Regions from separate parts of the Micromonospora sp. CPCC 205539 genome, predicted to be linked through region 1. Evidence: riboswitches for the same ligand, from Rfam matches in the RefSeq annotation. Region 1 holds a riboswitch; the other holds the start of a gene.
What was found. Region 1 has a riboswitch for cyclic di-AMP ahead of V6V47_RS13175 (coiled-coil domain-containing protein). Riboswitches for the same ligand answer to the same signal wherever they lie in the genome.
Positions count from the first base shown of each region.

Region 2: another riboswitch for cyclic di-AMP. It lies ahead of V6V47_RS12705 (C39 family peptidase); the one in region 1 lies ahead of V6V47_RS13175 (coiled-coil domain-containing protein).

Region 1 covers NZ_JBAKHW010000012.1:108,780-112,687, reverse strand. Annotated here, with positions in the region: gene V6V47_RS13185 (helix-turn-helix transcriptional regulator) at 1-146, opposite strand, end outside; gene V6V47_RS13180 (carbonic anhydrase) at 346-1,074, shown strand; gene V6V47_RS13175 (coiled-coil domain-containing protein) at 1,129-2,148, opposite strand; cyclic di-AMP (ydaO/yuaA leader) riboswitch at 2,153-2,283, opposite strand; gene V6V47_RS13170 (YibE/F family protein) at 2,450-3,802, opposite strand.
Region 2 covers NZ_JBAKHW010000011.1:188,474-192,381, forward strand. Annotated here, with positions in the region: gene V6V47_RS12695 (CDP-glycerol glycerophosphotransferase family protein) at 1-153, shown strand, start outside; gene V6V47_RS12700 (alpha/beta fold hydrolase) at 157-903, opposite strand; gene V6V47_RS12705 (C39 family peptidase) at 1,047-1,904, opposite strand; cyclic di-AMP (ydaO/yuaA leader) riboswitch at 2,137-2,278, opposite strand; gene V6V47_RS12710 (hypothetical protein) at 2,565-3,335, opposite strand; gene V6V47_RS12715 (hypothetical protein) at 3,470-3,908, opposite strand, start outside.

The DNA of each region.
Region 1 (3,908 bases):
TCGGTCACGCCGACCTCGGCCGCGACGTCGCGCAGCCGAGCCGTGGGGTCGCGGGCGATGGCCAACAGGACGTGCCCGTGGTTGGTGAGGAACGTCCAGTTCCGGCCACCGCCGGTGTCGCTGCCGCCCGTCGCCGTGCTCGCCATCGTGGCACCGCCTCTCCGGTTCCCGCCCTGCCCTGTCGGGCGCTGCCGGCGGACCGGCGGGGCCAACGTATGAAATCTAAATCACGCATATCTTGACGCATCTTGCGGTGCGTGTGACCGTGGAGCCGGGTCAGCGCCCGCCGCCGACCCAGTTGACCATGCGGCTGAGCAGGCCAAACGTAACGAGACGAGGTGCGGGATGAGTCTTCCCGGTACGCCCGACGGTCAGCCAGGTCCGCAGCGCACCACCGACTCCGTGTCGGTGCCGGCCAATCCGGCCCGCGCGTACGCCGAGCTGGCCGCCGGCAACCAGCGCTTCGTCAGCGGCGCCCCGCACCACCCCAACCAGGACGCCGGGCACCGGGCAGCGGTGGCCGACGGACAGCACCCGTTCGCGGTGATCGTCGGCTGCTCCGACTCCCGACTGGCTGCCGAGATCATCTTCGACCGCGGTCTGGGTGACCTGTTCGTGGTCCGCACGGCCGGGCACACCGCCGGCCCCGAGGTGCTGGGCAGCGTCGAGTACGCGGTGACCGTGCTCGGCACCCCGCTGGTGGTGGTGCTCGGCCACGATTCGTGCGGCGCCGTGCAGGCTGCCCGGGAGTCCGACGCCACCGGCACCATGCCCCCCGGGCATCTCCGTGCGGTGGTCGACGCCGTACTGCCCAGCCTGCGGCGGGCCGCCGCCGAGGGGGTGGACGACATCGACGGCATCGTCGACGTCCACATCGCGCAGACCGTCGAGACGCTGCTCGGTCAGTCGCCCGTGCTGGCCGCCGAGGTGGCGCAGGGGCGCTGTGCCGTGGTGGGGGTGTCGTACCGGCTCGCCGCTGGCGTGGTGCGCCCGGTGACCGCCGTACCGGCCGGTGCCGCTCCGCTCGACGTACTGACCGGTTCCACCGACCCGGCCGCGCACGCCGCCGCCTGACGCGGCGAGGGCCGCCCCGCGCGAAGCGGGACGGCCCTCGACGGAGCGTGCGGGTCAGAGCAGCGACATGTGTACGTGGTCGGTGTGGTTCGACGGTCCGCTGTACGACTTCCAGCCGGTCGCCGGGAACCAGATCTGTCGGTTCCAGATCACGTAGTAGATGCCGAGTCGATCGGCGTTGCGGATGAGGAACGCGGCGACGTTGTTGCCGTACATCCGGGTGTCGTCGTTGTGCCACGGGGCGAAGCCGCTCTTCTGCAGCGACCAGTCGCAGGCGCGGCCCTTCGGGTGCTCCCACGGCCCGCCGGAGCGGTAGCAGCCGACGAACCGGTTGAAGCCGGCCCGTTTGACCTCCTTGTACGCGTGCAGCGTGCGGGGAGTGACGCAGCCGGAGGTGGTCGGGTCCTTCTCGCTGCACGACTCGGACTTCCAGTCCCCGTCGGCGGTGCGGCCCGGGCCGATCTTGGCGACCGGCGAGGTGGCCGACACCAGACCGCCGGTGAAGCCCTTGCCGCCGACCAGCGAGAGCGCCTTGTCCGCTTCGTACTTCTGCTTGGCCATCACGGCGGCCTGCTTCTGCTGCTCGCGGACCTCCGTGTCGAGGGCCAGCTTGGCCTGCTCGGCGCGCTGCTTGACGGTGTTGACCTCGGAGAGCTTCTTCTCGTTGACCATGTTCATCTCGTCGAGCACCGCGGCGCGCTGGACGAACGAGTCAGGGGCGTCGCTCTCCAGCAGCATCGCGAGGGCGCCGATCCGGCCCGTCCGGTACGACTGGGCGGCGATCTGCCCGACCTGTGGGGCCAACGCGGCCAGGTCGGCGTTGGCGCGCGCCACCTCCTGGCCCAGCTCCACCTGCCTGCGCTTGGACTTGTCGAGCTTGGACTTGGCCGCCGAGTATTCGCGGTTGGTCTTCTCGATGACGTCGGTGAGCAGTTGGGGCTCGCCGTCCTCCTCGTGCCCGGACGGCGTCGGAGTCGCCGGGGCGGCGTGCGCCGGGAGGGGGCCGACGAGCACGGTCAATGCGGCGATCACGGCCACCACGGGTGTCGACCAGCGGCGTAGGGGTGCCGTCACAGTGTTCCCTTCCGTCGACCGCCGACCGGGTTAGCTGACGGGTTCGGGGCGGAAGTGGCCCCTACCGCTGACGCGGATTCACCCCACGTGCCTGGGTCCCCGGCTCGCCGTGCGGCGATTGGGCGGTGGCACCGCAGGCGCCGCTTCGCGCCTTCGGCGGTGACCGGCAGTGAGGTTACCCGAGAGTCCTTCGCCTGAGCTACGTCCAGATGCCGACTAAAAGCGTCATTTCGCCATGGCGCTGCGTGACCAGTGACGCGGTTCTCAGGGCGAATGCCCCACCTCGTCACACTGAGGAGTGTCACCATGCCGTCTCCGTGCTCCTGTCCGGGTCTGGCCACGCGTCGATGGCGGTGGCGGGGGGTGTGGACCGGGCCGGGTCGGACCGACCCGCGCGCGGTGAACTCAGTGCGGCCAGTGCCTCCGCCCGGGACGGCCCGGCGGGGGCCTCGACCGTCGGCGTGTCGCCGGGCCGGCCGGCAGCGGCCACCACCGCGGCCAGCCCGGTGGTCAGCGGGACGGCAGCGATCAGGCCGAGCGTGGCCACGATGCTGCGGACGATCTCCTGCGCGAGGAACTCGCTGGTCAGGATCTGCGCGACCGGCCGCGAATCGGCGGTGAGCAGGAGCAGTAGCGGCAGCGAGGCGCCGGCGTACGCCAGCACGATGGTGTTGACCGTGGAGGCGATGTGCGCCCGGCCGACCCGGGTGGCTGCCCGGTAGAGCTGGAGCCGGGTCAGCCCGGGGTTGGCGTTCGCCAGCTCGGTGACGGTGGCCGCCTGGGTGACTGTCACGTCGTCGAGCACACCGAGCGAGCCGATGATGATCCCGGCGAGAAGTAGGCCGTGCAGGTCGACGTTGGCCTGGAACATCGACAGCGTGGTGGCGTCCTCGCTGCCGAAGCCGGTGAGGTGGGTGGCCGCGGTGGCGACGGTGCCGAGGACGCCCGTCAGCACGAGGCTGCCCAGGGTGCCGAGCACCGCGACCGAGGTCTGCGCGGTGACGCCGTGCGTCAGGTACAGCACCACGAACATGATCAGGGCGGCCCCGACCACCGCCACCAGCAGGGGCGACCGACCGGCGGCGATACCCGGCAGCACGAAGGTGAGCAGGATGGCGAAGCTGGCGGCCAGACCGCCCAGCGCGGCCAGGCCCCGCCAGCGGCCGAACGCGACGATCGCGGCCGCGAAGACCACCGCCAGCCACACCAGCGGCGTACCGCGCTGATGCTCGGCGATGTGCCAGGTGCTGGCGGTGGGATCGGTCGGATCGGTCAGCTCGACCAGGATGACGTCGTCGCCGGCTTCGATTCGCGGGGCGCCGGGGCCGTCCGGCACCGGCGTGTCGACCTGCTGGCCGGCCGCCGGCCCGTCGTCCACCCGGACGGTGATCGTGCCGCACGGCCCGGCTCCGGCGCCCGGGGTGCCCTCGGTGCCCGGTGGTGTCGGTGGGCAGGGCACGGTGACCACCCGGACGGCCGTGCCGTGGTGGCGCGGCACGTCGGCGCCGCCGTCGCTCGGTGCCGCGCCACCTCGTGGCCAGAGCACCACGGCGGCGAGCACGGTGGCGATGAAGAGGGGCACCACCGTTGCGACGAGGATCCGCCGGACCCCGGGTGGGGCGGGCGGAGCGGTACGGCCATGGTCGGAACCCAATGCGTGACTCCCAACGATCCAGTGCGGGGTACGTGCCGGCAGGCCGGTCGGTTCACCGCCGTCGCGGGAATGCGGCGAAGGTTGCGGCAGATCGCTGGTCGGCGAC
Region 2 (3,908 bases), on a different contig from region 1:
CTGGACACCGATCCGGTGGCCGAGGCGCGTTGGGCCACCCGCCGCCGCTACCTCGGTGACTTCCCGGCCGAGTCGTACGCCGAAGCGTTCCTGGACGCCGCCCGTCGGGAGCTGGAGCCGACCAGGACCCTGGCCACCTCCGCACCGGTGTAGCGCTCAGCGGTACGGGTCGAGCAGCGCGAGCACGGCCGCCGGGTCCTCCACGTGCGCGTTGTGGCCGAGCCCGGGCAGCGTGGCGACCGGTACGCCGAACTCCTTGAGCTGCGCGTCGGTGACCATCGGATCGAGTTCGCCCCGCGCCAGCACGACGGGCACGTCGGTCGCCGCCAGCAGCGCGGCGAGGTCGGGCTCGCCCACGGCGAACGCGGCCGGGTCCATCGCCAGCCGCCACCGGCCGTCGACCTGACGCAGGCCGGCGTCCACCATCGGGTCGTCCGGCGAGACCAGGCCGGCGAGCCCGGCGACCCGCAGGTAGCGACGAGCCGCCTCGGTGCGGTTGGCGAACCAGCTCACCGGGCGGGCGGCGAGCTCGGCGGCGTGGGTCAGCTCGGCGGGTGACCAGACCGCCTTGATGCCGAGCCCGACCACCGCGTCCACCGGCGTCCCCGCGGCGCGGGCGGCCAGGGCAAGAGCGACCACCCCGCCCAGCGAGTGGCCGAGGACGACGATCCGGTCGTCGGCGGCGAGGCCGTTGGCGACCCGCTGAGCGAACCCGTCGAAGGAGTACGACGACAGCGGGGCCGACCAGCCGTGCCCCGCGAGGTCCGGAACGAGCCACCGCCCGGGCCAGTGCTGCTCGAGCAGCGACGCCCAGGGCAGCCAGACATCCCCGGTCGTCCCCATTCCGTGCAGCAGCAGCAGGACCGGCCGACGGCCAGGGCGGTCACCCGATTCATCTACCACGGCCGCAGTCTCCCACGGTTTCCGCCCCTGGTACGAGAGTCGCCGCCGCCGATGCCGCAGAAAGATCCACCATTGTGGAGTCCAGACGCCGCGGGCGCCGTCCCCTCGTGGGGGACGGCGCCCGCAGCCGTTACGCGCCCAGGTCAGGCGGAGTAACCCCGGCTGGTGATCCAGTTGGCCAGGTCGATGGTGCTGATCCAGTACGCCGGGTCAGCCGCGTTCGCCGAGTCGGCGATCCGCACGGTCCGGCCGCTGTCCTTGTAGCCGACCACGGCGATGTAGTGGCCGCCGCCGTAGGAGTGCCAGTTGCCGTCGGTGTCGGTGGCGTCGCCGACGATGTTGGCCACCACGCCACGGTGGTCGGTGATCGCCGCGACCACGTCGGCCTGGAGGCGGTCGATCTGCGTCCGGCTCGGCGCGGTCGGGAACATCCGGGTCTTGTACGGGGAGCCCTTCACCTCGGCGTTGAGCACCCGGGTGGTGTCCTCGGCCGAGTTGGTGCCCATCTCGGTGGTGCCCAGCTCGGCGCCCAGCTCGTCCTGCGTACGGTCGATGCCGGTGGCGCTGAGCGCGTTACGGGTGGCCGCCGGGCCGCAGTTGTAGTACGTGATCTGCGCCTGGTAGTCGTAGTCGAGCACCTTGGTCGCGGGCGGCTTCGGCGGCTGCGGCTTACGGGTCAGGTCCGGGTTGCTCTTGGCCTTGGCCTTGGCGGCCGGCGACGCGGCGCTGGTGGTCGGGGCCGCAGCGGTCGGCGACGTGCTGGCCGAAGGGGGAATGACGAGCGCGTCGCTGCCGGAGGTGACCGTGCCGCTGCGCATCTCGGCGACCGTGGTCGCGGTGTGCTTGCCGGCGGCGGGCGCGTCGTCGGTGCCGGCGAGCAGGGCGCCGGTCGTGGTCGCGAGCGCGAGGGCCGCGGCAGAGGCGGCGACGATCTGGTACGGACGCTCAGTGGTGAGGCGGCGGAGCTGACGCTTCAGGGTGTGCTTCACGGGATCCTCCACGGTTCAGGGGGAGAGCGGCACACCGGGGCCGAGCCGGTATCCGGGCAGGCGCCAGCGCGCGGACCGTGGTCCGCGGATGGTGAACCGCTCAGGGGTACGCCCGGCGCGGCCGGGCGGGAAGGGTGGTGACCCGGGGGTCAGCTCACCGTCACCGGACGAATGAGCGGGGGTACCACGACGCCGTGGAGGCGGGGGAACAACCGAGGGGTGGTGAGGTGCTGCACGGAAATGGAACTCCTTCCGACACCGCCTACCGGGTTAGCTGACGGATTCGGGCGGGAAGATCGCCCTACCGCGGGCCGTGGCTCGCGGATTCACCCCGGACTTACTGGTGGGTCCCCGGTTCGTAGATCACGATTGAGCGGGTCGGCGCGGCGTCGCCTCTTGCGATCGGTTACCGCACCGGACGAGCCGACACTACTGGCCACTTCACGCCCTGCCAAGCGCGGTTCACCTGCGTAAACCTCAAGGGGCGCGACAATTTCTGCGCGTATTACCACTGACGCGACTCGATGGGACAAGCGGTTACGGCGGCACCTGCGGGCGACAACCGGACAGGTTGTCAACAATGCCGACGAATTCACGGGCACAATCCGGCCGATCGTGCCGCACGCCCGATTCCTGGCCAGTGTGACGGGGCTCACCCACCAAACGGCGAAATCAGCCCACGCGGGCCGGACGCCAGCGCGTCACGACTGCCGGCCGGAACGCCGCGGACACCGTGCGACGGGCCGGAACCGGGTCGGGCCGCAGCCGGGTTGCCGCCGCGTACGCCTCCTCCGCGAGGGCGCGGGCGGCCTCGGCGGCCAGCTCCGCGTCCCGCCAGGCTGTCCGTTCCCGCCCGGCGGCGGCCTGGTAGTCGGCCCGCCGACCGTCCCGGATCGCCCGGTGCAGCTGCACCTCCTGCTCGACCGGGTGCCGACGGGGGTCCCAGCCGTGCCGCTGCCCGAACACGTCGCCGAGCTGGCCCATGGACAGCTCACCGCGCCAGTGCGCCGTCACCGCCGCGTGGTGCAGAAAGCGCTCCCGGGCGGCGTACTCGAAGGGGGTGCGCGGGGTACGTGGGGTGGGTAGCGCGCCAGCACCGGCGACCCGGCGCGCGGCGGTGTCCGCCTCGTCGTACCCGGCCCACGCCGCCTCCACCGCCTCCTGCGCGGCCAGCCAGTCGGCCCGCCGTCGGCGAGCGGTCTGCGCGGCGCCGGCCGCGGCGACGGCCACCTCCTCGGCGTACCTGCTCAGATCGACAGCCTCGGCGGCAGCCAACTCCCGAGCGGTCGGCGCCGGCGGGGGCGGATCGGCCGCCGGCTGGTCCTGATCGTTGCGGGCGACCAGCACGACGAGGACGGTCATCGCCAGCAGGAAAAGGGCCGACCAGATGACGGCGGCCTGCGGCACCTCGATCAGGAACTGGTAGAAGACGGCGGTCTCCATGTCGACACCTCGGGGAATGAGCGATGCGATGGGGAGCCGCACCGGCCGCCCGGGCCCTTGCGCGGGCCACGCGAGCGGTGGGTACGGAGTTGATGGATCGACAGGTGTGGCGGTGGGACGCTCGGGCCGGGGACTCAGCGCCCGGGTGGGGCCCGCGGTGCCCTGCTGGCCGGGCCATCGGCCGGGGGTAGTCGATCCGGGTCAGCCCCGCACCCCGACAGCGGGCCGGCCGAACCGGCGAATACCGCACCCTGGCCGCCGACGGGCACCGGTTGCGGGTCGGCCGACCACGCCGGGCTGGATCCCTCGGCGACGACCGGGGCCACCCGCCCGGCACCACTCACCGAAGCGGGCCGGCACGACGCGGCGAGCGGCCCGGCGGTCACCGCCGTCGGCACGACGACCTGCCCCGCCAGCGGCGCGGCGGTGAACGGCAACGGCGCGGCGGCCGGCGCTGGTGGCGCGACCGCCACCGCAGGGGACGTGCCCGCGCCGAGCGCGAGGGCGGCGACGACGGCGAGGCTGGTCAGCACCCGGCTGGCCCAGCGCGCCACCCACCACAGGGGACAGGTG